2 regions of the Bradyrhizobium sp. 186 genome follow, and region 2 is predicted to be linked to the other one. Evidence: riboswitches for the same ligand, from Rfam matches in the RefSeq annotation. Region 2 holds a riboswitch; the other holds the start of a gene.

Region 1 (15,022 bases), 3.0 Mb from region 2:
TCGCTCGCCAATGACGTTGCAGCGCGATTTGAAGCGAGCGCGGATCGTTCTGTTGGCGGCGGATGGGCGCAGCACCCGGTCGATCGCCAAAGAAGTCGGAGTCCAGCCGCGGATTGTCAGCCTTTGGCGGCACCGCTATGCCGATCATGGCCTTGAAGGGCTGCAAGACAAGCCGCGGCCCGGCAAGCAGCCGATCTATACGAAGGTCACCGACAAGCGGATTCTGAAGCTGCTGGATAAGCCGGCCCCGCAAGGGTTTGCACGCTGGACAGGCCCTCTGCTGGCCGAGGCGCTGGGCGATGTTGACGTCCAATATGTTTGGCGGTTCCTGCGCAGCCACAAGATTGACCTCGCGGCTCGCAAGTCCTGGTGTGAGAGCACCGACCCGAAACTTCACGGCACCGCTCGTGCCCCCACTATTTGATTGTTTGCGTTGAAGGTCTTACTGCGCTTCTCTGTAGCGCCATGTCCACGAAATCCCGCGGTTTCTGTTCGGCACTCAAATCAGAATGTCGGCCGAGCGTGCAATGGAGGCGCGCAAGCAAGTCGACAAGCTGGCTTGTGAGGCGTGGAAGGGACCGACCCCGCCGTCACCTACGATCGGCGACGCGATCAATGCCGGTTATTTTTACTTGGAAGTTCGGTGCCTGGGGTGCGACACCAATCAGACCGTGGCGCTCGACATCATCAGGCGTGGGAAGACCACGCCGGTGCATGAGCTAGATGTGGTCTTTCAGGAGGTTGTCCATCTGGTCCGAACCGAGGAAGCTGAGGTTGCGAAGCTTCAGTGTTCCACGGAAAGACCAGATGAACAGCCAAAAGAATGCTCCCCTGACGCCGAAAGGTCGAGAGGCCATGGTGCGGTGTGTGGAAGCGGGACTGAGCAATGCACGCCGCCGCGCGCCAGTTCAACACCACGCCGAAGATGGTGGCCAAATGGGTCGAACGGCCGCACAATCTGCGCAACGTTCTGGCTGCGCTTGCATCGATGTCCGCGCGCCGCAGCTTGGCCCTCAGCATATGCCGGCTCCAGAACACCAGCACATATATCGAGCAGCGTAATAGCCTTTGAAGAAGCCTCCCTCCTGATGCCCGTGTACAGGTGGGTGGCGTCGAGATCGAGGATGATCTGCGGCGGGATCACTTGGGCGACTCCAGGAACAGCTTCAGGGGCGTCCCACCACTCCAGACTGATCTGCACTACGCTCTGTCGTTATCAGGGCATTCCTTGAACCACCACAAAATTCTTGCCGCAAAAGAACGCCTCGCCGAATCGCGCCCCGATGCGCCTCAACAATGTGAGAAATGCACGCTGCGCTCAGGAGAGGCCCTTGCGGCACCCGCTGAGCTGTGCGTCATAAACGGAACGCTGCCATTGTAGCTCAGCGCTCGCTTGCAGGCAGCAGACCGATCAGCGCTTTAGCCTCGGACTTCAGAACTACAATCGCAGCCTTCCGAGCATCTGCATCAAAGCGAGTCCGAATGGCGGAGACCGAGAGGGCGCCGCGCAATTGGCCATGAACGTCGATCACAGGCACAGCTGCGGCCGCGACCTCAGGATCCCGCTCGCCGATCGAGACGTAGAAGCCACGATCTCTGACCTTCTTTCCATCGGCTGATGCAGAATCGCGGTAGGCGGTAAGAACACGGCCGGCAGCGCCGCGGTCAATCGGCAATCGCTGACCCTCTTCGAGGTGATGCCGGACCGAACGCGGAGAATTGACGCGATAAAGGCAGATGCGCTCGTCGCCCTCCGCGATGTAGAAGGATGCGGTCTCTCCGGTTGCCTCGACCAGACGATGGAGCGAGGGTCTGATCAGGTCACCGAGGTCGAGCCCGCGCTGATAGAGCGCCCCAAGGCGCCATAGCTCCGGTCCGGGTCGAAATAGCCGGTCCGTACCCCGCACCAGGAAGCCATCCGCCTCCAGAGATGCGGCAAGGCGAAGGACTGTGCTCTTGTAGAGGTCAGTCGCATCCGCAATCTCCGTCAGCGTCATCGCGGCGCGCTCCGGGTCGAACGCCTTAAGGATTGCCAGTGCCCGCGCGACCGCATCAACCCCTTTTCTTACCATCGATACCTCTGGTTCTGCTGTACAGAACCAATAGTCAGAATGACGACAAGAGTCCAGCCAGCTAGCAAGAGCGCCATTCTGCACATCAGAATACGATTGACTCCTTGTGAGACGCGAGCTACTCGGTTCCAGACGCCAGAACAAGTTCTATGGAGCGAAACAATGGGGCGGCCGGGACTTGCCGTGGACTTGCGCGACGTGATGATTCGCTTCGGCGACTTCACGGCCGTCAAAAGCATGAACCTCCAGGTGGCCGAGACTGAATTCGTTGCAGTGGTCGGGCCGACCGGCTGCGGAAAATCGACCATTCTCAACACTGTCACCGGACTGCTGAAGCCCGCCGCCGGCGACGTTCGCATTTTCGGCCAGTCTCTTACGGGTCTGAACGGTCAGTCCGGCTACATGCTTCAACAGGAAGGGCTGCTGCCCTGGAAGACCGCCCAGGACAATGTCGGCCTCGGGCTCGTCTTTCAGGGCAGCTCGATCGCGAAAGCGCGCGAGCAGGCACGGCCCTGGCTCGCCAAGGTCGGATTGAAGGGATTCGAGGAGCGCTATCCGCATCAATTGTCCGGCGGCCAGCGCAAGCGCGTTGCGATGGCACAAACCCTGATCATGGAGCCCAAAATCGTTCTCATGGATGAGCCGTTCTCCGCGCTGGACGTTCATACACGCCGACTCATGCACCGCATCCTGCTCGACCTCTGGCAGGCGGACCGGCGCTCGCTCATCTTCATCACCCATGATCTCGATGAGGCGATCACGCTGGCGGACCGCGTCGTTGTGATGTCTGCCGGTCCCGCCAGCCGCATGGTTGCCGACGTCAGGATCACGCTGCCTCGTCCGCGCGATGTTTCTGCGCTGCAGACCACCGACGAATTCGTCGCGCTCTATCGTGAAATCTGGTCGCTGCTCGGCGCCGAAGTGGAGAAAAGCTATGTCACGCAGGGGTAGGGTCGCTCTCACGCAGTTCGCCATCCTCCTTGGCCTGATCCTGATCTGGGAATTGGGCGTGTGGGCCGGACTGATCGATCCCTTCTTCTTTCCGGCACCGTCGACACTTGTCGTAAGGATCGGGGAGTGGATGTCGACGGCGGACTTTTGGACCGATATTGGCATAACATTGCTGGAGACGGTCCTGTCGTTCCTGGCTGGCATCGGGATCGGCACAGCACTTGGTATCTGGCTGGGCTTAAGCCCGTTTGCTGCCGAAGTCGTTCAGCCCTTTATCAAGATGTTCAATGCAATCCCGCGGATCTTGCTTGGACCCATTTTCGTCATCTGGTTCGGATTGGGCCTCACCTCCAAGGTTGCGCTCGGCGTCACGCTGGTTCTATTCGTCGCATTCTTCAACACCTTCCAGGGCGTCCGCGAGGTCAATCCGGTCGTGCTGGCGAATGCCCGCCTGCTGCGTGCATCGAAGTCGTCCCTGCTACGGCACGTCTACCTGCCGTCCGCCACGACCTGGATTCTGTCGAGCCTGCGGGTGTCCGTCGGCATGGCCGTGATGGGAGCCGTGGTCGCCGAATATCTCGGCTCGTCCGCAGGATTGGGGCACTTAATTGCGCAGGCCGAAGGCGTCCTCGATGCGACCGGAGTGTTCGCAGGAATTATCGTTCTCTCCGCCTTCGTCGTTGTCCTCGATGCCATCGTCGACTGCGCGGAAAAGCGGCTCCTGGTCTGGCGGCCGGCGCCTGCGCACGAAAGCTGATCGTACGCTCTCCCATCAATCATGGAGGTTCGCATGCACGTTTCCATAAGATTGACGCCGGTCGTGGCGCTGGCCGCATTCTCGGTCATTTTGGCGCATGCCACCGAGCCCGAGAAAACAAAATTGAAGATCGCCGTGGGGTCACAAATTCTCAACTATATGCCTGTCGAACTTGGAGTGAAGCTTGGCTCCTTTAAGGAAGAAGGCCTTGACGTTACCGTCGAGAACTTCCAGGCCGGTGGCTCAAAGGCTCTGCAGGCCCTGATCGGCGGCTCCGTCGACGGGACTATCGGCTTTTACGATCACACCATTCAGATGCAGGCGCTGGGTAAGCAAATTTCCTGCGTGTTCCTGCTGAATGACATTCCCGGCGTCCTGCTCGGTGTCCGCAGCGACCTCGCCGACAAGGTCAGAACCGGCGCCGACCTGAAGGGTCTCAGGCTCGGGATCACGGCGCCGGGGTCATCGACGGAGACTATGGCGCGTTACTACATCAAGAAGTCAGGATTGGGTTCACGCGATGTCAACATCATTGCCGTCGGCAGCGGCGCACCGGGCATGGTGGCGCTTGAGGCCATGAACGTCGATGCCCTGGTCTATTTCGATCCCATCGCGACGCTTCTCGCGCGCAAGAAGAGCGCGACAGCGCTGTTCGATGCGCGCACGATCGAAGGCTCAAAGCAGGCCTTCGGCGGATCCTATCCGACCGCGTGTCTCTACCTTCAGCAGTCTTTCATCGACAAAAATCCCGAAACGGTCCAGCGCCTGGTCAACGCCTTGCTCAAAACTCACCGCTGGATCAACGCAACGCCGACGGAGCAGCTCGTCGATACGATTCCTCCTGGTTACAAGACTGACAATCGCGAGGTGAATATCGAAATCATGAACGCATCGAAAGCGCTCTTCTCGCCAACCGGACAGATGGACATTGAGGCGGCCAAGGTCCCGCTGGCTGTCCTGAGCGACTTTGATCCAAAAATTGCTGCCGCAAAGATCGACCTGAACAAAACCTTCACCAATCGTTTCGCGGAACGCGCCGCACAACAACTGAAATAGCTGCCCGCCGGCCAAGCCCTCACCATCGGATCACCTAAAGGAAGGCGTCTTCAGATGTCTCTGCCGCTCACCGGCATCCGCGTCCTGGACCTGTCGAACGTGTTGGCCGGTCCGTTCTGCGGTTATCATCTCGCGCGTCTTGGCGCGGAGGTCATCAAAGTCGAAAATCCGAACGGCGGCGACCTCGCGCGGCGCCTCGGCGCCGATCCGCAAAGGGCAGAGCGCCTGCAGGGCCTCTCTTTTGTCGCGGTTAACGCCGGCAAGCAATCCGTGGCGCTGGACTTGAAGTCGGAATCGGGCCGCGAGGTATTCTTGCGACTCGTCAAAGAAGCCGATGTGGTGCTCGAAAACTTCCGGCCGAAGGTGATGGAACGGCTTAGCCTGGGCTTTGATGTGCTCAGCAGGCAGAACCCGCGTCTGGTCTACTGCGCGATCTCCGGCTTTGGGCAGAGCGGGCCGTGGTCCGCCCGTCCAGCCTATGACCAGATCGTTCAGGGTCTGTCTGGTGCCATGAGCGTCACTGGCGATACGGCCTCGGCTCCCCTGCGCACGGGCTTTCCGATCTCGGACACGATTGCGGGACTGACTGCTGCCTTTGCCATCGCCGCGGCTCTGGTCGAACAGCGGCATAGCGGCCGCGGTCGGTTCATTGACGTGTCCCTGCTCGAAGCCACCGTTGCAGCGATGGGATGGGTCGTCTCCAACCACCTGAACGCTGGTGTCGAGCCGCAGCCCATCGGCAACGAGAACTTCACCGCGGCTCCCTCCGGCACGTTCCGCACCGCAACAGGCCCGCTGAACATTTCCGCCAACGAGCAGAAGCAGTACCAAGCCCTATGCGACCTGATTGGCCGACCGGACCTGAAGACGGATCCACGCTTTGCTGGGCGCGAGATGCGCAAGGTCAATCGCGCAGCGCTGAACACGGAGTTGAACAAGGCGTTGAGTTGCAAGCCCGCTGACGAATGGGAGGCCCAAATGAATCTGGCTGGAGTCCCCGCAGGCTGCGTGCTGACGGTCTCGCAAGTTTTGCAGCAGCCACAGCTCCTCGAGCGCGGATTCGTCGAGACTTTGGCCCCAGAACAAGACGGTGCGCAGCCGTTACGAATCACGCGGCCGGGCTTCCGGCTGGATGAGGAGTTTTCGGTGCCTTCACCACCTGCGACGCTCGGAGCAGACACCGAGCGATGGCTGCAGCGGCTCGGCTATTCGTATGCGGAGGTCGAGCAACTGGTCTCAAGCCGGGCCGTCGGGACGCCAAGCAAGGAGAGGCTGATTTCCTGCCCGTCCGCGTAGCCGCGGACGGACCAATATCATGATATTCGACGGCTTACGGCGGTTGCAATCGGCAGGTTGAAGGGGCGGAACCGGAAATGAGCGAAGAAGAACTGCGACAGCAAGCGGCCCGTTGGTGGCGAACCTCCATCTGCGACATCGCGCCCGGTCGCATCGCCTATCGGGGTTATCCAATCGAAGATTTGATCGGCCGGATTTCCTTTCCCGCCATGATCTGGCTGATGTTGCGCGGCGATCTGCCGACGCCAGCGCAGGAGCGGCTGCTGCAGGCTGCGCTGGTCGCGTCCGTTGACCACGGTCCGCACGCGCCCTCCATCGCAATTGCGCAGATGGCGGTGAGCTGCGGGCTGCCCCTGAACGGTGCGATGGCCTCCGCGATCAATACGCTCGATGACGTGCACGGCGGAGCAGGGGAGCAGGCGGTCGAACTCTACGAAGATGTGCTGCGGAGGCGCGATGGCCTAGAGATCGGCGAGGCCGCGGCCGCCGCAATCGACCATTTCACCGCAAGGCGCGGCAAATATCTGCCCGGCTTCGGCCACCGGTTTCATCCGGTCGACCCGCGCGCGGCACCGCTATTGGCGCTGGTGGATGGCGCAGGTGCTGAGGGCAGTGTCAGCGGCGACTATGCCAAGGCCGCCCGCGCGATCGAGCGCGTGATGCAGCAGCGCAAGGGCAAACTCATCCCAATGAACATTGATGGCGCGACCGCGGTCATTTATGGCGAGCTCGGCTTCGCGCCTCCGCTGGCGCGCGGCGTCTTCTGCCTGTCGCGCGCGGTCGGAATCCTGGCCCACGCCTGGGAACAGACCAGGCGCAAGGATCGTAACAAGGGACCGATGCCCAAGCAGTTTGGCTACAAATATGAGGGCCAGCCGCGCCGCACGCTGGGAGGCGCGTCATGATGTATCTCGACAAGCCGCCTCAGCTGGTTGAGACCCGCGTGTTCTCGTCGATGCCGGCGGAATTTCGTCGACCTGGTGTTTCCTCGAAATGGGCGGATGCCAACCGCGGGGGCCATCCGGTGGATTGTTTCATCGAGGGGCCGTCGTTTGACAAGTCCGGGAATCTCTACGTCGTCGATATCCCCTTCGGCCGCATTTTCCGGATTTCGCGCGACGGCATCTGGTCTCTGATAATCGAATATGACGGCTGGCCGAATGGTCTGAAGATCGCACCTGATGGCCGGGTGCTGGTGGCCGACTACATGAACGGCCTCATGGAGCTCGATCCGCAGCGGGATACTATCAGCCCGCTTCTGGGGCACCGCAATTCCGAGTCCTTCAGAGGCTGCAACGACCTGCATATCGCGACCAACGGCGACATCTATTTCACCGATCAGGGGCAAACTGGATTGCACGATCCGACCGGCCGGGTGTTCCGACTGCGTCCTGACGGCCGGCTCGATTGCCTGATTTCGAACGGGCCAAGCCCGAACGGGCTGGTGCTCAGTCCCGACGAGGCCGTGTTGTTCGTTGCAATGACGCGCGACAACAGCATCTGGCGCGTGCCGCTGATGCGTGACGGCGGGGTTGCGAAGGTGGGACGGTTCAGCTTGTTCTTCGGGACCAGCGGTCCTGACGGGTTGACGATGGATCAAAAAGGGCGGCTCTTTGTCGCGCACGCCTCCCTCGGCCACGTCTTCGTCATGGCGCCGAACGGCGAAACGATCGCCCGCATCAAGTCCTGCGCTGGTGCGACCTGCACGAACCTCGTATTGGAGGCGGCAAACGGCACATTGCTCATTACGGAATCCTCTACCGGATCAGTGTTGATGGCTGATCTCGCTCACCTTCCTTGAACGTTCGCCAGCAGGAGTGACAAGGTGGTACCGAATCCTTTCACGCGACGGTCCACCGAATCAAGATGCAGGAAGGAGCCCGGTAGATGATTGGCTTGCCAGTTGCCGAGGCATTGTACTTGGCGACGAATGGATCGCATTTGTGTGCGGTGATCCGAAACTGGCGTCAGTAAGTCGCACTGTGTGGGAAGCACGAAAGAACGACTCGGCTATCGTTTGTAAGGCTGGGTCGGGCCCCGCAACGGGCCGCCGCCGACTTGGCTCCGCGCCTTTTAGCCGGGCAGGTTTCGGCTCGCGGTCCACGAGCCTTGAGAAGACCCACGTATCGCTTCGCACCATGAAGAACGCGTTGATGGCTGATATCTTGAACGTTCCCGCCAAGAAGGTCGAAGAGGTAACCGCTCGCAGTGGGAGTAAGCACCGCATCAGCGTCGAGGTTCTCGATCATGCTCGGCCGCGACGCACGCGTTGGAGCGTTCGTTTTGAGAACCAACAAGCAGCAGGATTTGCTGCTTTGAAAGTCTTTACTGATAGGCCCAGGAGCGCTTTTAACTGTGTGGAGCAGAGGTCGCAGTACTGTCATAGCCTCTTGCGCGCGCGCAATCCTCCAACCCGATATCCCCTCTCCTCGTAGAAACGGCGTACCCGTTCTAAGGCCGGATAGCCATCCGGGGGCAACGCAACCTCAATCATCTGCCAGCCTCGGCGCTTCGCCTCCGAATGTACCGCCTCGAGCAGATGCCGACCGTGGTCAGAGCTTCGGAAGTCGCGAGAAATCCATAGCTCCTGAAGCACACCGTACGCTCCGGCCGCTCTCACGGCCTGTACGGCCGAGATGGCAGCGACCCCTACAATCTGCCCGGTGACTTGTTCCTCGATGACAAAAATGAAGCCCTCTTCGGGATCCTGAATCAGGCGCAAAGCAGCCTGCTTCGCGCCTTCAAGGCTGAACTCTGGTCCGGGGCCACCTAATTCAGAAAGTAGCTTTCCGACGGCTTCTGCGATCGCGTTCTCATCTCCTGGCACGCCTTTGCGCAAAGCCGTGCCCCCGTGGGCCAGGCCTTGCGCTTCAGCGCCAACACGAACACCCGTCACGTTAGTCCCTCCAGTCCCTCTTGAGGAAATCCATGTTCAGAAAGGATACAGAAAACGCAACTGAGAGCAACTATCAAGCTCGGTAGGGAATAGGACGTCCGCACTCGCTATAAGCAACAGAGGTGAGGTAAGTGCAAGCTGTTGCCGTTCTCAGAATCGACTGCGGCTTGACTTGCTGGGAACTCATGATGGACTTCCTTCGATTGGAAAGGAAATCCACGAGACGGCACATTCGCGCGTGGGCAGGCCGGCCATGCCGATCAAACATTTCGTAAGAGTGATTGCCGATCGTCACTCACGAGCGACTCGATTCAGTAGATCTTGCAGCATGATAATCGCCGTGCCATAGGGCGCATCAGCTCGGCGCGTCTGAAGGTGAGATTCCCAAACTCGCGTGCTTCACTCGTACAAAGCTGCGCGAAGCGGGACAGGTATCATACGCGTGCGCCCGACAAAATCGTCTGAACAACATCGCGAAAGATTTTGCACGCTAATGCACTATCTTAAGCTTACCTCGAAGAATCGAAAGATAATGGCAAGCACTGCTTGTTTGGACCTTCGCTCCTCGTTTAAGGGACCGTCACGGAACGGGAGTGGTTGCGATGGAGCATGGGCAGGCCGAACTGGTCGGAGGGAAACCTGTAATCTTCGGCCAGCGTAAGGTGCGGCCGCGAGCGTGCGTGGCCGTCGGCAAGCGGCATCTGCGCGCCTTTCTACGGGATGTGCTGGAGGATATGGGGTTTGTTATCAGCGAATGCGGGACTGCTGACGAGCTGCCGCACGTACTCTGCACGGACTTCCCTGATCTGATCCTGCTCGGCATTGGCTCGGATCGCATCGAGCCTGGACGATTGCTCGAGATACTCGTACGCGAAGAATTTGCAGGCAGAGTGCTGGCGTTCGGCGCCCGCGAGTCGATCGTCATGACGGCAGTGCAGCAGGTCGGGGGCGAATATGGACTTGATATGCTGCCGCCGCTGAGGACGCCGTTTGCAGCCGAGACGCTGCGCGATCGGGTCGCCATGCTCTTGCCCAGAGAGCCGGCGCCCCGTCCCGCAGTCCATGTCGGAGAAGCCTTACACGCTGGCTGGCTTGAGCTCTGGTATGAGCCGAACTTTGACGCGTGTACCCTCAGCCGCCGCGGCGCCGAGGCGCTTGTGCGAATGCGGCACCCGACCTGGGGCGTTGTTCCACCAGCCTATTTCATCCCGGAGGCTCACGATCCGCATTTTAGGGAGTTGTCGCAGTTCGTGATCGACCGCGCGATCAAGGATTGGCAGTATCTTCTGGAGCAGCAAACTTCGATCGATCTCTCCATCAATCTCCCGGCAGCATTCCTGATTGACCCGCAGGCGGTACGCGATCTCTGTCAGCGCATGCCGTCGCACCCCGCTTTCGGCGGCTTGACGATTGAAATCGAGAGCGAGGAAGCGATCCAGAACCTAGATCTCCTGATCGAGGTCGCGCGTGAGGTTCGCTTTCACAACATTGGCCTTGCAATCGACAATGTCGGCGCCAATTGGCCGCAGCTGATGGGGGTCGAAAGATTCCCGTTCATGAAATTAAAAGTGGACCGGCAGTACGTCGCCGGTTGCGGAAATGGGCCCCTGAAGCGAACGGTGTGCCGCCATATCGTCGATCTAGCCAAAGAGTACAGTGTGCGCACCGTCGCCGCAGGTGTGGAGAGCCACGCCGACCTGATCGCTGTGACCGAACTCGGCTTCGACCTTGCGCAGGGCCATCTGTTCGGAAAGGCCATGCCGCTGAAGCAATTTGCACAGTCATCTTTCAGCCCTGTTCCACTTCGTCCAAAATAGTTGCATGAGGAGTGGCTGAGCACAGCCAGGCAAAGCGTACCAGCGCTCGCCCGCGCCGCCATACCTACTCGGCACCAGGCATGCGGCTGACTGCAATTAAATCGGTCACTTTGCAAAGCCAGTATCGCTCCTCCCGGCGGATTCATTTCCCTCCGAAGCGACGCCGAAGGTTATTGTAGCACAAACCCGTTTTGGCAAGCCTCCAGCGAGTCAATCCGCGGAGTTAACGTTGCAGCCGTGAGCGAGGCTTGCACAAAACCTCCAGTCAGGGCGTGTGACCGGAGGTTTGCCGAGATCCGGCGTAGACGTGCGTCGGCTCGCGGCTTTTAGTCGCGCCGCCGGTTTCGGAATCGTCGAGCGTCGCTTGGCCCCGCGCTGCCATGCCAGACAAACCAACGGAAGCTCGCAGCGGTCGAGTCGCGACTGGCTCTCGGAGTAGGGCCCGAGGGCTCGCATAGCTTGAAATTGAAGTGGCCCGTTGCTGTCGCAGATGCAACATGGTCTCAGACCCGGGACAGCACAATTGGGCAAATTGCCCATCATTGAGCGCGTCTGTGTTTGGCACGGCATTTGAAAGGGATCGCCAATGGCATCGCTCGCCTAAGGAGTCGGAAGGCATGGCTTACAAGATCGTCGCTTCGCAATGCACCGTTTGTGGGGCATGTGAGTTCGAGTGTCCCAACGCGGCGATCAGCCTCAAGCGTGACATTTACGTTATCGATGCCAAAAAGTGTACGGAGTGCGAGGGCCATTCCGACACGCCGCAATGCGCGGTCGTCTGTCCGGTGCCTGACACCTGTGTCCCGTCTAAGACAGCATAAGCAGCCCGCGTCCAGACGGCTTCACCGCTCGATTTCGCGAACGAAGTAGTAGATGTCGAGCTTGAGGAGGCCGCCGACCGCATGGGGCGCATCGAGGTCGATCAACATCGTTATGACCTTAAGGCGCTGATCGACTCCGAGAAGCCCTCGAAGGGCTCTGTCAGAGGACACCGTCAAATTTGTCTCGAATAAGGACAAGGCCGCCTCGATGCTCCAGTCGCCGCGTCGAGGCTTATCGTCGCTGGCTGACGAGCCAAGGCGAAGTGGACGGGCGTCGAATATCACAAGATCGACTTGCAGGATATCTAAAAGCTACGTCACGGCCGAAGCCGAAGAGACGGTCTCCTCGCGCGACGAGATCGGTCCGGAGATCCTGAAGACGTACGAGAAGCTCGGCATCCGCTTGCCCGTGGTCACCGTGCACGAGTGCATGGAGCGTAGAGTCATAGCACGATCCCGCCGTGCGCGCTCTCGCCGCTTACTCCAGTTTCGCAAGTCAGCGTGCATCCTGAGGTCCGGAACTGTTCCTGCGATGTCGCGCAGGCCAACGTCCAGGCTGCACTATTCGCCAAGCGGCGACGGAGACAACGAGGCGCGCGCCAAAGTCGCTCAGCACGTGAGTGCCTGGCGCACCGAGGAGATCATCTTGACCAACGCCACGGAGGCGATCGAGCTCGCGGCTCGTCGTGGGGCAGGCCGAACACAGGCAGTCCGACCTGATCATCCGTTCGATCCTGGAGCAATCCGGCCTTGGCAATTCCTAAGCAGCCTCATCGCGCTGTGATCAAACGGATGCCGGCGAGGATGATCGCAACTTCCTCACAGGCGAGTTCGAGAAGCTGCTGACGGAAAAGATCAGGCTTTGTCGCGATCATGCAGATGTCGAAAGCGCCCAGCGCGTTCGTTCTGCTCGCGTTAGCCCATCCGATTACGAGAACAGGGTGTTGAGCGGACGCATTCACAAGCGGAGCCTCCACAGATCCACGCGTTTTCACGAGGCCCGGAGTAAGACCGTTGTAGCCTACCTAGTACAGTTCGCAATCGCTTGGGCAATATCGCAGCGACACTCAGTAGGTTGACGGATCGATCCTCGTGCGCATAATGCCAGCCGTCGTGGTCTCCGGATTTCGTTTGATCCGGAGCTAAGAGGGAAGCCGGTGCAATGCCGGCGCTGCCCCCGCAACTGTAAGCGGCGAGCCGCTGTCCAACGAAGTCACTGAAGCCATGCGGCTTCGGGAAGGCCGGACAGCAGCGACGACCCGCGAGCCAGGAGACCTGCCTCGACAATATATCGTCCACGGGCGGGGTGTCCCGGTGTGCGCCAAGCAGCTGTCGCTCACGCGATATTCGCTGCATGCGTCCGCCATGGCCTTTGCCCCAATTATGGGGTCTGAGCTATGTCTATTCTTTCGCTTCCCGTTGCCACACTGGGGACGTCACGCATCGGCCCACGACGCGAACTCAAATTCGCGCTCGAGAGCTACTGGGCGGGAAACTCCAGCGAAGCCGAGCTCCTCGAGGCGGGGAGTGGACTTCGTGCCGCTAATTGGGCACGGCAGAAATCCTGCGGTGCGACCGTCATTCCTTCGAATGACTTCTCGCTCTACGACCATGTGCTCGATACCAGCGTAATGGTGGGAGCCATTCCCGACGTCTACAGCTGGACCGAAGGTCCTGTGTCGCTCAAGACCTACTTCACCATGGCGCGTGGCGCTCAGGACGGTGATCACGCTCAGCATGGGCCTGGCGTAGCCGCACAGGAAATGACGAAGTGGTTCGATACCAACTACCACTACATGGTGCCGGAATTTCACCAGGATCAGATCTTTAAGTATTCCTCTCGAAAGCCGATCGAGGAATATGAGGAGGCAAAAAGCCTCGGCTACCAAACGCGCCCCGTCCTAGTTGGCCCAGTCACTTTCCTGAAGCTCGGCAAAAGCGCAAATCCCGCATTCAATCCGCTGTCGCTGCTTGATAGGCTCCTCCCAGTCTATGTCGATGTTCTCCGCGAACTAGCCTCGCGCGGTGCTGAATGGGTTCAGCTCGACGAGCCATGCCTAGTGATGGACGTCGACGAAGCATCGCGGGCGGCTGTCCGCCGGGCCTATGCTCATTTCGCAAAGGTTGTGCCGGCCCTTAAAATCATGCTGGCCACTTATTTCGGCGCTATCGGCGACAATCTTGAAACAGCCTTGGCCTTGCCCGTTGCCGGGCTTCATGTCGATCTGGTTCGGGCACCCGACCAGTTGGACGCAATTGTCGCCACAGCCCGCAGAGATCTCGTGGTCTCGCTAGGCGTCGTTGATGGTCGCAACGTGTGGCGCTCCAATCTTGCGGCGCTGCTCGACCAACTTGCCCCTATGGTCAAAAAGCTGGGCAGGGACCGTGTTCAGATTGCTCCTTCCTGCTCGCTGCTTCATGTTCCGATCGACATTGAGCTAGAGACCGATCTCGATCCCAATCTGAAGACGTGGCTGGCGTTCTCAGTTCAGAAGATCAAGGAACTTTCGATATTGGGCAAAGCGCTGGCCGGCCATGCTGCCGAGGTGGCCGATGAACTTGCGGTTTCGGAGGACGCAGCCGTGATCCGCGAAACATCGCCCGAGATCCACAATGCGAATGTCGCCGGACGAATGGCCGCGATTGACGATAGCATGCGTCGCCGTCGCAGCGCGTTCACCCAGCGTGCCGACGTCCAGCGCGTCGCGTTCGCATTGCCGATGTTTCCAACGACAACCATCGGATCCTTCCCGCAAACGGCCGACGTCCGGAATGCGCGTGCGGCTCATGCGCGGGGAGCGCTGAATGACACGCAGTACGAGCAGCTTCTGAAAGCGGAGACAGCCCGTACCGTGCAGTGGCAGGAAGATATCGGCCTGGACGTGCTCGTACACGGTGAGTTCGAGCGCAACGACATGGTTCAATACTTTGCCGAGCAGCTGTTGGGCTTCGCTTTCACCAAGCACGGCTGGGTTCAGTCTTATGGCTCGCGGTACGTTCGTCCGCCTATCCTGTTCGGAGATGTCTCCCGGCCGAAGCCCATGACCGTTGAATGGTGGCGCTATGCGCAGTCTCTGACCAAAAAACCCGTCAAGGCTATGCTGACCGGACCGGTGACGATCCTGAACTGGTCGTTTGTCCGTGACGACATCTCGCGGAGCGAGACATGCCGACAGATCGCTCTCGCGATCCGAGATGAGGTCATCGACCTTGAGGCGGCTGGAGCGACCATGATCCAAATCGACGAGGCTGCGTTGCGGGAGGGATTGCCGCTACGCAAATCGCAGTGGAAGAACTATCTCGATTGGGCAGTGGACAGCTTCCGCGTTTGCTCCTCCGCTGTCGCCGACGGAACT
Region 2 (15,022 bases):
CCCGCCCTCAAAATAGGTATTGCCCGGCGAGACTGTGTTGGCGCGGATACCTTTGCCGGCAAGCTGGTTGGCGAGGCCCTGGGTGTAGTGGATGATCGCCGCCTTGAAGGTACCGTAGGGACCGGCCGCGAAATCGACCTCGCGCCCTGAGACGCTCGATATGGTGACGATTGCGCCGGCACCGCTCTTCTCCAGATAAGGCATGGCAGCGTTCACCAACCGGACCGTGCCCATCATATCGGTCGAGAATTCCTTTTCCCAGCTTTCGTCGTCCTGCCCTATCGCGAGCGCACTGACATTGGCGACGACGACGTCGATGCCACCAAGCTTGGCCGCCATATCGCCGACCCAAGCCTTCAGCCCGGCTGCGTCGGAGACATCGACCGAACCGCCATAGGCCGCGACGCCCTTGGCCTCCAGCGCGGCGACCGTGCTCTCAACCTCGGCCTGATTGCGGGAGCACACACCAACGTTGGCGCCTTCTGCCGCAAACGTTTCAGCGATCGCGCGGCCGATGCCCTTGGTGCTGCCGGTGACGAGAACTTTGGCGCCCTTGAGTCCGAGATCCATGGTCGGTTTCCTCTTCTTTGTTTAGCTCCGTCGATCGCATTCGCCGCCGGATCAGTAGTTGCTCGCAGCCGCCTTGACCAGGCCGCGATAGCTGTGCGGCATGCGCATCGAGACCAGGTCCTTTCGCCGCACCACGTTGGTCGGATAGACGCTGTCGAGATTGCCGGTGTCGACCAGCGCCGTGGCAAGGCCTGTGCCGTTGGCGACGATCGCTTCCCGGCGCGGAAATTCGAATGTGTCCGGCCCGAACACGCCGCTCAGACCGGGATAGCCGCGCTCGGGATCGATGACATTGGCGAAGGCGAGGAAGACGTTGTTCTCGCCAGCGCGCACCCGGAAGTGATGCCAGTGGTGCGGATCGGCTCCCGTCGGAATAAAGACCGGCTGGATTACCTCCGTGCCCGCGTGCGACGAGCTGAAGCGCCCCTTGATCGCCGCGGGGCAGACGATGAGATCGCAGCCGCGAAGTGCGAGCACCCGCCCCGCTTCCGGAAACGATGCGTCGTGGCCGATCAACAGCCCGATGCGGCCGATCGGCGTGTCGACGACGGTCCATCCGTCACCGGCGGTTGCCCAGCTTCTCTCGTCAGCCGCGAGGTGCGTCTTGCGATAAACCGATATCTTTCCGTCAGGCGCGACGAGGCATGCGCTGTTGTGGAGCACATCTCCGTCACGCTCAGCCAGACCACAGACAAGATAGATACCGAACTCGCCTGCGATGCTGCGCAGGCTGTCTGTCGCGGGTCCCGGTATCGGCTGCGCCGATTTCGCGGGATCGGCCAGGCCCGTCACCGCCAGTTCCGGGAAGACGACAAGTTCGGCGCCTTCTTCCTTGGCCGCCCGCGCCTGCGCTTCGATCTGCCGTAGATTTTGAACGACGTCATCGACAGGTGCAAATTGCGCGACGCTGACCCGCGAGGTCTTTCCGGGCGGCCAGGGCTCGTGCTCGTAGAGGCCGAAGAAGTCGCGTGGATTCCAGCTGAAGGTGTCGGTGAGCAGTTCCGGATAGAGCTCCGGCCGTCGCTGCGCGAACACGGCCTCGCCGAGCACACGGCGCGCGCGCGCGGCATCGAGATCGATCTCGGAGAGCAAGATTCCATCGCCCTTGTCGAGCACGGCAATCACCTGCCCGTCCGGCGCGATCACACAGCTCCCACCGCTGAACTGCACCGTGCGCTCGAGCCCCCATCGATTGCTTTCGATGACATAGCAGCCGTTCTCGAAGGCTCGGCTGATCCAGTAAGGCGCCGGCGTGCGCTCGGCCAGCCAGTTCGAGATGTGGCAAATGACGTCGGCGCCGCCGAGTGCCATCAGCCGTGCCGTTTCCACGAAGTGGACGTCCATGCAGATCAGCAGCGCAATGCGCCCGACCGGCGTCTCGAATACCTGATTGTGCAGATCGCCCGCCGCCGCCCATTTTGGCTCGGAGATATAAGGATGCGTCTTGCGGTGACGACCGACGATGCCGTCGGGCCCTATCAGGACGGCCGCGTTGAAGTAGATGCCATCCTCGTCGACCTCGGGCATGCCGACAACGATGTAGCAATCATGCTTGCGGGCCAGCGCCGCAAAGCGGTCGGTGGTCGGCCCCGGGATCTTCTCGACGAAGGGCGCGACCTCGGCACGGTCGTACCAGCAATAGCCGGTCGTCCCCATTTCCGGCGTGACGATGAGCCTCGCACCGGCGGCCGCGGCCTGCTCGCAGAGTTCGAGCAGGCGCGCGACGTTGCGTTCCTTCTCGAACATGGTCGGCTCGAACTGGACGGCGGCGACCTTGTGGATCCCTGACATGACCTGACCGGTCCTCAAACCAGATAGGACTTCTTGATGGAGGCGCCCAGCGTGTATTTGGGATCGACCATGTTGCCGAGGCGGACGCGTCCGGCCTGGGTCAGAAGCATATAGGCGTCGATCTCCTCGAAACCATAATCCGCTGCCATCCAGCGGCAGAGCTCGCGATAGGCGATGCGGGCCGCATCCTCCATCGGCCGGGCCGAGCCGATGGTCATGATGAAGTCCTTGGTCTCGAGCCGCGGCCAGGCAATGGTCCAGTTCTTGATCAGGTCGATCTGCACCGTGGTCAAGGTCGGATGCTCGATGGCGACGCCGCAGAGCTCGCCGTCACCCTGCGCGGCATGGCAGTCGCCGAGATAGAGCAGCGCGCCCTTGGTGTTGACCGGCAGATAGATGACAGCACCGACGCCGACGTCCGGCAAATCCATGTTGCCTCCGTAGTAGTCCGGAACCAATGAGGAAATCGCCTCGATCTCCGGCGAGGTGCCGATGGTGCCGATGAACGGCTCATAAGGCAGCGTGATCTTGTCGTTCCACTTGGTCCCGGTCTTCGCATCGATCACGAGCTTCTTCACCCGCTCCGGCAGCGCCGGGTTGAGCAGCGCGGTCTGTCCCGTGCTGACCAGCCCGCCGAAGTCCGGCATGACCACGGTCGTACCGCACGGCTGCGGCCCGCGCGGCACGATGCTCTCGATATAGACGGCGAGCACATCGCCCTTCTCGGCGCCGTTGACGTGGATCGGCCCGTTCTGCGGATTGAGGAACGGAAAATTGAGAATCTTCGATGGACTGTCGCTCTCGTTCTTGATGGCACCCTCGAAAGCGTCATGGGTTTCGGCAGCGACGACGGCGCCGGGATCAACCGTCAGCACCGGATTCACATAGGGGCCGTAGACATAGTGGTACTTGCCCTGCTCGCTTTCCGTGATGGTGTACTGGGTACCGCGCTCGCCCTTGGCAACGCCCTTGCGTGCCATAATGGAATCGTTTTGCCAGGCCATTGCTGTTCTCCTTGGTTGTGGGCGCCGCTTTCAAACTGCGAGGTGTCGGCGCATCTCCGCTTCGTCGTCGAGCGCCGAGCGATCGAGGCTTGCGACGATGCGACCCTTGTCCATGACGTAGCAGCGCTGCGCCATGGCGCGGATCATGTCGAGATTCTGCTCAACCAGGATGATGGTCACGCCGGTCCTGCGATTGAGCTCGACCATATTGCGCGCGATGTCCTGGACGATGTTGGGCTGGATGCCCTCCGACGGCTCGTCGAGCAGAATCAGGTTGGGATCGGCGATCAGGACCCGTCCGATCGCGAGCTGTTGCTGCTGGCCGCCGGACATGGTGCCGGCTCGCTGATTCCAGCGCTCGGCGAGGATCGGGAACGCCTCGACGATCTTGCGCCGGCCTGCCTCGGGAATCCCACCACCCTTGATCGCGGCGCCGACTGCAACATTCTCGCCGACGGTCAGGCGCGGAAACACGTCGCGCCCCTGCGGCACATACCCCATGCCGAGGCGCGCCCGCTTGTGCGCAGGCAGCGAATCCACCGCCTCGCCGCGATAGACGATCGAGCCGCTCATCGCCGGCACGAGCCCGATCAGACTCTTCATCAGGGTGGACTTGCCGACGCCGTTGCGTCCGATGACGGCGACGATCTCGCCTTCGCGTACCTCGATCTCGAGGCCCTGGAGCACCGGCTTGCCGCCATAGCCGGCGCGCAGGCCCAGCGTGGAGAGGATCACTTCCTTACGTGGCATATCAAGCATGGGCCTGCCCCAGATAGATCGCCGCCACGCGTTCGTCGGCGACGATCTGGTCAATCGTGCCCTGCGCAAAGACCTGGCCGAGATGCAAGACTGTGACGCGCTGGGCGACCTGGCGCACGAATGCCATGTCGTGCTCGATCGCCAGCACCGTCATGCCGTCGGCATTGAGCCGCTGCACCATCGCGCCGGTCATGTGCGTTTCCTCCAGCGACATGCCGGCAGTCGGCTCGTCGAGCAACAGAAGGCGCGGCTTCAGGCTGATCGCCATGCCGATCTCGAGCCATTGCTTCTGGCCATGGCTGAGATTGCCGGCGGTCTGGGCCTGCTCGCTCTCCAGTCCGAGGAAGACGAGCAGCCGGCCGATCTCCGCTTCGAGGTCCGCGCCGCGATGGCGGCTCTGCAATGCGATCTCGAGATTCTGGCGAACCGACAGGCCCTTAAAGACGCCGGGCACCTGGAACTTGACGGAGAGGCCGCGGTGAATACGCGCAAAGGACTTCAGCGCCGTGATGTTCTCCCCTGCAAAGAGAATGTCGCCGCTGCCGGGATAATGCTCGCCAAGGATCAGGCGGAACAACGTGCTCTTGCCGGCGCCGTTCGGGCCGATCAGACAGTGGATTTCGCCGGCTTCAAGCGTGAGGTCCACGGCGTTGGTGACGTGGAGGCCGCCAAAATGCTTGTTCAGATTGCGAAGCTCGAGCAGCGACATCAGCCTGCCCTCTGCGTGAGGCGGATGGCGAGCCGTCCGAGCCAGTTCATCACGCCGAGCACGAGGCCATTCGGGGCGATCAGGACGGTGAGCACCAGCAGCACGCCCATGAAGACGAGCGCATACTGGCTGCCATAGATGGTCAGCGCCTGGAACGCGGCAAGCACCACCAGCGTGCCGATCACGGTCGATGTCAGATCGCTGCGGCCGCCGACTGCGACCCAGATCAGGGGCAACGCCGCCGCCGTCATGCCCATGCTCGAGGGCGTGATGTATTGTCCCCACACCGTGTAGAGCACACCGGATACCCCTGCGAGCGCGGCGCCAATGACGAAGGTGATGAGCTGGTACTTGCGCACGTCGTACCCCAGCATCTCCGCCCGCTCCGGGTTCTCGCGGATCGCGACGATGACGTTGCCGAACGACGAGTTCATCAGAATGCGCAGCCCGAGATAGACGAAGACGAGGAGGCCGAGCACGAGGTAATAGAGACCGATGTCGGCGAACAGCACGATCGGCTCGCCCGGCCACGGGATGGTCAAGGGCGGCATCGCGCTCATGCCGTTGAAGCCGTTCAGCCGCGCGCTGCCGATGTGCCACTCCGGTCCCGCGGTCTGGGCCATGAAGCGCTCCAGCATCAGGGTCACGGCGAGCGTGACGATGCCGAGGAAGACGCCGGCGATACGGCCGAAGAACATGAAGTAACCGAGCAGGACGGCGAACAGCGCGGCAATAGCGACAGCGACCACCATCGCGATCAGCGTGAAGCCATAGGCCGCGCCGAAATTGATGGTCAGGATGCCGTAGCTGTAGCCGGCGATTCCGAAGAACGCGGTCTGGCCGAAGGAGAGCGAGCCGCCATAACCCCAGATCAGGCACAGGCTGAGCGCGATGAATACCCAGACGAAGAAGTAGACGGTGTTGCCGACGGTGTAGCCGTCGCTGAACAGCGGATAGGCCAGCGCGGCCACCAGCACAATGGCGAATAGACCCCAGAAGGCCCGGCCGCGACCGACGGTCTGCGGGCCTTCGAGACGGCGGAACAAGGACAGGAAACCGCTCACGACGCCATCACTCCGTCAGGTGCGCTCACGCAGCACGAAGCCGGAGATGCCTTTCGGCAGAACCCGGACGACGATGATGACGGCGACCAACAGGCCGATCTGGCCGAACAACTGCCCCTGCCACGACGTCATCACCGATTTCACCACTGCAAGCACGCCGCCAGCCGGCGCCGTGCCGAGGAAGACGTCGGCGCCACCTATCACGACCGTGACGAACGCTTCCATGATGAAGGTGGCGCCCATGGTCGGCACCAGCGTCATGGTCGGCGCGTACAGGCCGCCGGCAAGGCCGGCGAGCCCTGCCCCGCAGGCGAAGGTGAGGCTGTAGATCAGCCGCGTGTCGACGCCGAGGGCCGCCGCCATATGCGGCACCTGAATGGTGGCGCGCGCCAACACGCCGAATCGCGTCCAGTTGAACAGGGCATAGAGACCCGCCAGGACGCCGAGCGCGGCGCAGAACAGCACGATGCGATAAATCGAATAGGAGTAGTCACCGACCTGAAAACTCCCGAACGGCGTGCCGACGCCCGCCATGGTGGAACCGACCATGATCAGCGTGCCCTGCGTCGCGATCAGGCTGAGCCCCCAGGTCGCGACGATGGTGTCGAGAGGCCGGTCGTAGAGATGACGGATCACCGCGAGTTCGACCAGCACGCCGACGAGCGCGGATACGATAGTTCCAGCCAGAATCCCCAGCGGCAATGGCAGACCGGCATGCACGGTCGCAGCCGTCACATAGGCGCCGCACATGATGAACTCGCCATGGGCGAGATTGATCACACCCATCATGCCGAAGATCACCGCGAGCCCGCAGGCCGACAGCACCAGGAACGCGAAGGCGTCGCCGAATTGATAGAGCGCCGAGAATGCAAGGGTCGCGATGTCCATAGACCTACCAGACTGGTGAGAGAAGCGACGTTGCCGCCGCGGATGTCCGTGATCGCCCCGGCGTGCCGGACTTGCCGGGGCGACCAACCGCCGTCAGGGTTTCGGCGGCGGATTCGACGGCGTGTACTGGGCCATCGGATCTTTCTTCGTCAGGTCGCAGCCGGCGTCACCGAGCCAATAGGGCTTGATGTCTTCCCAGGTCTTCGGAAAGGAGATCGCGTGATCGGCCCCGACCTTCGCCAGATAGATTGTGTGCGACATGTGCTGGCTCTTCGGGTCGATGCAGACCTTGCCCTCCGGTGCGTCCATGCAAACGTCACCCATCGCGATCACCTTGCGGATGTCCTCGCGCTTGGTCGACTTCGCCCGCTCCACCATCTGCTTGTAGAGATAGACGGCGAGGTAGGAGTTTTCCGCCTCCTGGTTCACATAGGGCTCGCTCGGGAATTTCGCCTTGAACTTGGCGTAGAACTCCTTGCTCTTGGGCGAGTCGATTTCCTCGATGTAGTTGGTGGTGACGTACATGTCCTTCAGGCTCGGCGGCTTGAAGCGCTTGTGCTCGTAGCCCTGACCGACGTTGACCGAGGACGCCATCGGCAGGTTGACGTTGGCGGACGCGGCCTGCTCGTAATAGGAAGCCTGCGCGGTGCCGACCAGCAGCGTGACCACGAAGTCCGGCTTGGCTTTCTGGATGTTCTGGATGCTCTGCGAGAACTGCGACACGCCGAGCGGGATGAACTCCTCGCCGGCCATCTTGCCGCCGTTCTCCTTGACGATCTTGCGCACCCATTCCGCCGAGATCTGGCCGAAATTGTAGTCGGCTGCGAGCGTGTAGACGTTCTTGCCGTACTTCTCCATCATGTAGGGAATGAGCGTGGAGAACTGCTGCTCGGGCACCGCGCCGGTGACGATCATGTGGCCGTCGCAGACGCCGCCTTCATACTGGTTGTTGTAGAAGGCGAAACCGTTGAACTGGTCGACGATCGGACGATACGCCTCGCGCGAAGCCGAAGAGAAACCCGCGAACACGACATCGACCTTGTCGCGCTGGAGCACGCGGCGCATGAACTCCTGGTAGCGGGTGTTGTCGGACTGCGTGTCGTAGGGCACGAGCTCCAGCGGCCGGCCCATGATGCCGCCGGCCTTGTTGATCTCGTCGGCGGCGAGCTGGATGGCGTGGACCTTGCCGATGGTGGCGGCGGCGAAATCGCCCGACTGATCCTCCAGTACGCCGAGCTTGATCGGGTTTTCCGCTGCGAGCGCCAGGTGTGATCCGAAGACAAGCGTCCCCGTGAGGGCTGCGGCGCGCAGCCCCCGCAATACAGACTTGGGCATATTTGGTTCTCCTAGATGGCCTGCTTGTTGCCGCCTTGCAGCGTGATGCCGGTTGTGCGGCCGGACGTGTCGGGCGGCTTCGCCCGCTTGCTCAGAAACTCCTCGCAATAGAGTTCCATATTCTGCCGCGCGCGCATGCTGTCGCGGCGGAGCTGGCAATAGGCCCCCTCCTCGTCGAGGCCATCCTGCTGCATTAGCAGGATGACGGCCCGAATCACCGCGCGGCGCCCGCGGCGACGCTCCTCGAGGCCCTGCAAGCGCTCGTACATTTCAGCGCGCAGCAGGAACTGGTTGATGCCCATGAACAGAGACGTGTAGACCGCGCCGCCATGCACCGGCTTGCGCAGGAACGAGGTCGCGCCGAGATTGACGAGCGCCTTGAGCCGGCTCGGCGCCTCGACACCGACCAGGCCGATCACCGGCACCGGCGGCAGGCGCGAGGCCGGGTTGACCTCGATCGCAACCGCGCCTTCGAGATCGCCGTCGACGAACAGGATGTCACGGTCGGCCTGAAGGCCCGCGACGTCGATCTGCGCGTGGCCGTCGATGATCTCAGGATATTCCGTCGAGACGCCGAGCTTGGCGAGCGTCGTTTCGAGCGCGCTCTCCCATCCCCCTCGCCGGGTGACGACGATCGCGCGGCCGCCCTTGAAGTTCTGTAACAGTCGGGAGCTCATGATTGCACCACTTTCAACAGCGGAGAGCGCATTGCGCTGGCAAAGCGCGGCGACGACTGGACGAGATAGGGATCGGGCGCGATCGGCTCGCGGGATTCCAGCAGCACCTCGAACTGCCCGTTGGCAGCCGAGCGGCCGATGCGCGGCGTAAGCCAGGCGTGAAAGGTCTGCCGGTCGATGCGGACCTCGCCTTGCGGAGCGCGTAGCCGCTGATCGGCCACGGCGGCGCGCACCGTGCGGGCATCGTCGGTGCCGGCCTGCGACAATGCTGCCGCGAGCAATTTGACGGCGATGTAAGAGGATTCAGCATCTGCCGACGAGACCGGTCCGTCCGGAAAGGATGTCGTGTAGGCGCGAATGAAGGCACCGTTTTCTGGCGAATTCAGGGAGGAGAAATAGACACTCGAGGACAGATGTCCGTCGACCGCGTCCGGGCCGATCTCCGGCAATTCCGGTTCCGACAGCGTGCAGCTAGCGACCGGAATCTCCGCAGCCTGATCGATGCCGCGCGCCCGGCAAGCGGCCCGGAACGCCCGAAAAAAGGCATAGGCGCTGGTGCCGATCAAATTGTTGAAGACGAAGTCGGGACGCTGATCGATGATCGCCGTGATGACCTGGTCGACCTCGGTATCGCCGACCGAGAGATAGCGCTCGGCGAGCACGGTGCCGCCCCGCGCGGTCAGCGCCTCGCGGAAGATGCGGTTGTTCTCCCAGGCCCAGATGTAGTTCGAGCCGACGCAGAAGGCGCGCGAGCCGACGCGGGAGGCCAGATAGTCCACCAGCGGCAGCACGTGCTGGTTGGGCGCGGCGCCGGTGTAGATGACGTTATCGGAGCTCTCGAAGCCCTCGTAGTGAGACGGATACCACAACAGTCCGTCGAACTTCTCGAAGCACGGGATCACCTCCTTGCGGCTCGACGAAGTGTAGCAGCCGACCACGTGCCGGATGCCGGAACCGAGGAGCTCGAGGCTGAGCGAACGATAGCGCGCGAGGTCGCCGGACGGGTTGACCACCACCGGCTCAAGCGCAATGTCGTCGTGGCTCGCATTGACTTCCCTTAACGCGAGCAATGCACCGTTGAGGATCGAACGTGCGACGACGCTGTAGGAGCCCGTCGTCGAGAACATCACGCCGATCCGATACTGTTTCCGCGTCATCACTCGATCCAAAAACAAAAAAGCGCCCGTCGGCTGTGAAGCCGAGGGCGCCCTCGCCGCCAACCGAACACGCGACGAACGCGTGGTGTTGGAAATGGTTGAACTTATCGCGTCGATGGGCCGTCTTGCCCTACGCTTGCACATTACGGTCGTTGAGATCGGATACGATGTCAAGCGCGTTGTTAAAGCGAGAACTGCCGCAATTCGTGTCGCCGTGTAGCAAATCTGTGCAGCCCGCGCTCAGAGCTGAACTGTCGCGGGTTTCAAACCCGTCGGGCAATGAAGGAGGACCGCAAGCGGCGCCAGCCGATGACGATACCCGTGACGGAGAACAGCATCCCGAGGGCACAAAGGCTCACGATCAGAACGTCGCGCAAAAGCGGATGCGTCACGAGAATTGGAAAGTCGAGCGTGTGCAGCGCGCTATAGAACCAGCGATAGGCCCGCCGCGACGCATCCAGCCTTTGCAGCACGCTGCCGTTGGCGCTGTCGATGTCGAACCAGAGGTCGCCGCATCGGGAACGGTAGGCGGGCGCTGCCGCAACGATGGACCGAGCGGGATAGTCGTCGTTGACCGCAAGCACGGACGGTGCGTCGCAGCCAGCCGCAAGGCGCGTCGTCAAATCCTGGACCTCGTGTGCGCTCAGCAATCCCGTCTGCCTATCGCGGCCAGCGTCTCCTGCCCTGACCAAAATCTGGCTGCCAAGGGCGACCCGGTCACGACGATAAACATCGCCGTTGAAGGCGAACCATTCGACTTCGCGGGCCGAGGACGATATCGGCTGCCGAACGAATGATGAAACGACCGGCCAGTCCGGCCAAGCGTTCATTATGTCGGATTCAGCCGGGGTCAACTGCCCGCGCGAGAACAGCCGGCCGTGATCCATGGAGAGCCACCCGCTGAAAATCCAGGTCAACACGAAGACCGTCGCAACGAGGCCGATGAGGTGATGCAGCGCATGCCAGCCACGGTATGGCGAGATTTGACGCCCTCGAATTCCGATCCGGCTGATCCCGAGCAACGCTCCCAGCAGCGCTGCGATCGACGCCAGTAGCGACAATGTCCAGACCACGCTGTCCCATAGCGCCCAGTTGCTTCGCAGGACCGTCGGATAGATCCAGTGCAGGACACTACCGACCAGGTTCCATGCACGCTCGTTTCGCGTCGTATCAAGGACAACTTCGCCGGTGAGCGACGAGACATAGACCTCCGTCCCGGCGGCATCGCCGAGGGCCACGCGAAACAGCGGCCGGTGGCGATCAAAACCGTTCGGGACGGTCCATTGATCATAGTCCGCGCGCGCGACGATCACGGCGCCCGCGGCATCGAACCCGCGATTGCGGGCATGCTCCTGCGCGATGGCGAGCGCGATATCAGGAGACGTCACCGATGCGTCGCCTCTGCCCGAGGCGCGGATTGCGCGCAAATGCGATGGTCCCGAGACGATGTAGACCGGTCCGTCGCTCCGCTGGATCAGGCGAACGCGCGTGGCATCCGCAACCCCGCTGGCGGCCACCGCGTCAGAAGCAGGGATAGTGACCTGAGCATGGTCCACCGGCGCAAGCCCGGCAACGCGTTCCGCTTCCGTCAGCGACGGAAACGGAACGAAGTGCATCACGATCCCCGTCGCGAACCACATCGCGAACAGCAGGCAGAACGCGATCCCGAGCCAACGGTGCAACAGGATGATCGCGCCCATGGTCTCAACGCCCTACCATTTGAACGCAGCCGAAATCTCATAGGTGCGCGGCGCGCCCAGCAGGATCTGATCGGGATAGAACGGATCGCCCCAGATCGCGTAGCGCTTGTCGGTGATGTTGCGCACACGGAACGTCAGGCGGGCCTGGTCAACCGCATTGAACACCGTCCTGGGGATGTCGACGAAGGCATAGACATCGGCCACAGTGTAGGCCTTCAGCGTCACCGTGTTCGCGTCCGTGTTGTAGCGGTCGCCGACATGACGGCTGACGATTCCGAGCTCCACCGGCCAGGGCGTGAAGAAACGGTAGGAGGCGCTGGCGTTGGCAACGATGCGCGGCACGTTCGGCGGCGTATTGCCGGAGAACGAGCCGCCGACGAAATTGTAGTCGGCATAGCGCGCATCGACGTAGGCGATATTGCCCCACAGCCGCAACGCCTCGATCGGGCGGACCGAAGCGGCGAGCTCGACGCCCTTGGATTCCTGCCGCCCGGCGATATTGAGCTGCATGCCGCCAGCGGCCGCATAGACGTTCTTGCGCTGGATGTCGTAGGCCGAGAACGACCACTCCGCCCTGTTGTCCCACAACAGATGCTTGACGCCCGTCTCGTAGGTGCGCGAGGTCGTGAGGTCGAGCGGCTGGGTAGGCCCAAGCAGGAAGATGTTGTTGGCCGAGATATCGGCGCCCGTGGCGTACTGGCTGAAGAAGGTCAGGCCGGGAACGGCCTCCCAGGTGTAGCCGATGCGGCCCGTCACCGGCGCCCAGGATTTCGAGAACGGAAAATTAGCCTTCTCCAGCCCGTTCACGTCGGTCGAATTGCGGTCGAGCCCGATATGCTCGACGCGCAGGCCGCCGATCAGCGCAAAGCTGCGCGTCAGTTTTAACCGGTCCTCGAATGACAGCGCCTCGTTGTCGATGCGCGCAGTCTGCTGCTGCGTCGTGAGCAGGCCGTAATAGCCGCGCGCGGGATCGACCAACGAGACGTAGTCGTCAGGGAAGTTGGCCGCGCCCGGCCTGACAAAATCGAGATAGCTTGAGGAAAGCGTCGTGACCATGCGGTTGTCGAAGCCCGCGATATTCGCATCCCAAATCAGGTCGGTGATGTTCCCGACGAGGCGCTGGCTGTGCGCGACGTAGAAGCGCTCGCGATCCACCATGTTCGAGTTGGGGAGGCCCGAACTGGCATTGAACGCCTCGACCTCATTGTTGAACCACGTGCGCTCCGCGCTATAGCCATAGGCCTGGCTCTTCAGCGTCAAGTCAGGTGCCAATTTCAGCTCAAAGCCGCCGCGCAGCCACACCTCCTGGGCGACGTTGCGATTGTCGAGGACGTTGTAGTTGGTGTTGAAAGTGCGGTCATCAATCGTGACCGGTCCGAGATTCGTTTTGTTGAAGTTCGAGATGTAGTTGCCCGAGACGATTCCAGTCGTGGCATGCGAGCCGCTGAAGGCGATCGGCACCAGAGGCGCGCCCCAATAGGCCTTTCCGCGGTCCTCCCTATACTCGATCGCACCCCAGATCTTCAGGTTGTCCGAGATGCGGTAGTTGAGCTGGCCCGACACGTCGAGCGTCTTGGTGTTGGTGTCGTCGGCAAAGCCGTTGAGCAAGGAGCGGCTGATATCGAAGCGGTAGTCCAGCCCCTGAACATTGGTGCTGCCGCCGGAGCCGTAATGCGCGCGGAACGAATTTAGAGAGTCATAGGAAAAGTCCGCCTCGTTCCGGATCGGTCCGGTGTGCGGCTGTTTGGTGACGAAGTTGATCGCGCCGCCGGCGGCGCCCTCGCCCGAGATCAGCGAGGCCGGACCTTTCAAGAATTCCACGGCCTCCAGATTGGCCGTATCTGTGATCCGCGAGGTCATGTTCTGCGGGCCGATCTTGATGCCGTTGTAGAGCGTGTTGATCTGGCTGTTGGTGAAGCCGCGCATCGAAAAGGCCGAGGGCTCGGCCGGGTTGTCGCCCGAGGTGACGCCCACCGCGCCCTGCGCGACGTCTGACACGGTGCGATAGCCTTGCTCACGCATGGTTTCGGCCGAGATCACCTCGAGGGTCGCCGGTATTTCGCGCACCGTCAGGCCGAGGCGCGAGGCGCTCTCGGCGACCGTATTGGTATTGAGCGGCGTCTGCACCGTCGCAGCCGGCACGACCGGCTTTGGCGGGAGCGGCGCGGGCGCGGAACGGCGCGCTGCTGTGCGGCGCGCGCCCTGCCCCTCGCGTCCCGCGGGCCTGGCAGGCTTGCGGGACTGTTGCGGGGCGATCTCGATCGGCGGCAGCGGTTCGCGGGCCTGCTGCGCCAAGGCTACGGGTAGATCGATGGCAGCAAACGATGTGAGAGCGGCGGACGCGAGCAAAAACGCGCGCGGTCGCACAAGACGGACGGAAGACATGGTTTAGGACCTCGGTATGACGTCAGTGGCACGTCACAGCGAACGAGGTCTCACCCTGGGCCTTTCAGCCTTCCGATGAAGCCGAATGTCTGTACTCCCCGACCGACATCTTCGCGTGTGACCACGGCTGACGGCAGGTCTCCTGGCTCGCGGGTCATCACCTTGCGTCGCCTTCCCGGGACCGAGATACCCAGTGGCTTGTGACGCAAGATTCGCCGCTTACAGTTGCGGGGGCAGCCGCGGCATTGGGGACAACGTCCCCGCACCGCATTCCCTTTTCATCCCCGGATGGGGAAACCGTCCTGACCATCTAGGATTACGATCAAGACAGAGTCAATGTACCTGTTGCGGCGTCTTTGCTACAGCGACCAACTTTCCCTGGAGATTTTCGCATGGAAGGCGAGACCTTCCTCTGGCTGATACGGCATGCGACCGTCGACGGCGTCGCGGGAACGATCCATGCGGCCGATGCTCCGGCCAATCTCGGCGATCGCGCGCAATTGGAGGCAGTGCGGCAGCACCTGCCGCGGGACGCGGTGAGCTATGCGAGCCCGTCACGGCGCACGGTCGAGACGGCGCGCGCGCTGGGGCTCGATCCGGTGCTCGTGGGTGAATTCAGCGAGCAGGATTTTGGTGACTGGACCGGCCGGCGGCACGACGAACTCGCCGCGACGGGCGGCGATGCCTATGCGCAGTTCTGGAGCGATCCGGCCCGCGCGCGGCCGCCGGGCGGTGAGAGCTTCGAGGATCAGGTCGCGCGCGTCCGGCTGGGCCTGTCGCGGATCGGGGCGGATTCGTCCACCCTCGTGGTCCATTCCGGCACGATCCGCGCCGCGCTGTGCATCGCGCTGGGTCTCGAGCCGCAAGCCGCCTTGCGCTTCGTGATTGATCCGCTCTCCCTCACCCGGATCGATCGGCTCGCGAGCGGCTGGCGCGTCGTCTCCGTCAATCACCGCGTGGCTTGAGCCTGATCAGACTGGCCG

The links. A riboswitch is a leader RNA that binds a small molecule or an ion and turns the genes downstream of it on or off. The one in region 2 is predicted to bind cobalamin.
Region 1: linked by a shared signal. The riboswitch ahead of metE (5-methyltetrahydropteroyltriglutamate--homocysteine S-methyltransferase) and the one ahead of IVB18_RS19285 (TonB-dependent receptor) in region 2 are both predicted to bind cobalamin.

The regions. Positions count from the first base shown of each region.
Region 1 covers NZ_CP082164.1:1,006,884-1,021,905, forward strand. The annotation lists partial or broken gene IVB18_RS04530 (helix-turn-helix domain-containing protein) at 1-412, shown strand, start outside; partial or broken gene IVB18_RS04535 (hypothetical protein) at 466-725, shown strand; gene IVB18_RS04540 (hypothetical protein) at 887-1,072, shown strand; gene IVB18_RS04545 (IclR family transcriptional regulator) at 1,383-2,072, opposite strand; gene IVB18_RS04550 (ABC transporter ATP-binding protein) at 2,235-3,023, shown strand; gene IVB18_RS04555 (ABC transporter permease) at 3,007-3,780, shown strand; gene IVB18_RS04560 (ABC transporter substrate-binding protein) at 3,814-4,836, shown strand; gene IVB18_RS04565 (CoA transferase) at 4,891-6,132, shown strand; gene IVB18_RS04570 (citryl-CoA lyase) at 6,210-7,037, shown strand; gene IVB18_RS04575 (SMP-30/gluconolactonase/LRE family protein) at 7,034-7,933, shown strand; gene IVB18_RS04580 (GNAT family N-acetyltransferase) at 8,513-9,028, opposite strand; gene IVB18_RS04585 (EAL domain-containing response regulator) at 9,631-10,845, shown strand; gene IVB18_RS04590 (4Fe-4S binding protein) at 11,463-11,666, shown strand; gene IVB18_RS04595 (hypothetical protein) at 11,688-11,951, opposite strand; gene IVB18_RS51550 (hypothetical protein) at 11,979-12,113, opposite strand; cobalamin riboswitch at 12,764-12,964, shown strand; gene metE (5-methyltetrahydropteroyltriglutamate--homocysteine S-methyltransferase) at 13,064-15,022, shown strand, end outside.
Region 2 covers NZ_CP082164.1:4,042,993-4,058,014, reverse strand. The annotation lists gene IVB18_RS19340 (SDR family NAD(P)-dependent oxidoreductase) at 1-570, opposite strand, end outside; gene IVB18_RS19335 (nitrilase-related carbon-nitrogen hydrolase) at 622-2,361, opposite strand; gene IVB18_RS19330 (acetamidase/formamidase family protein) at 2,376-3,365, opposite strand; gene IVB18_RS19325 (ABC transporter ATP-binding protein) at 3,396-4,115, opposite strand; gene IVB18_RS19320 (ABC transporter ATP-binding protein) at 4,117-4,833, opposite strand; gene IVB18_RS19315 (branched-chain amino acid ABC transporter permease) at 4,833-5,897, opposite strand; gene IVB18_RS19310 (branched-chain amino acid ABC transporter permease) at 5,913-6,785, opposite strand; gene IVB18_RS19305 (urea ABC transporter substrate-binding protein) at 6,879-8,120, opposite strand; gene IVB18_RS19300 (ANTAR domain-containing protein) at 8,132-8,797, opposite strand; gene IVB18_RS19295 (transporter substrate-binding domain-containing protein) at 8,794-9,954, opposite strand; gene IVB18_RS19290 (PepSY domain-containing protein) at 10,218-11,654, opposite strand; gene IVB18_RS19285 (TonB-dependent receptor) at 11,667-14,039, opposite strand; cobalamin riboswitch at 14,154-14,356, opposite strand; gene IVB18_RS19280 (histidine phosphatase family protein) at 14,432-15,004, shown strand; gene cobT (nicotinate-nucleotide--dimethylbenzimidazole phosphoribosyltransferase) at 15,011-15,022, opposite strand, start outside.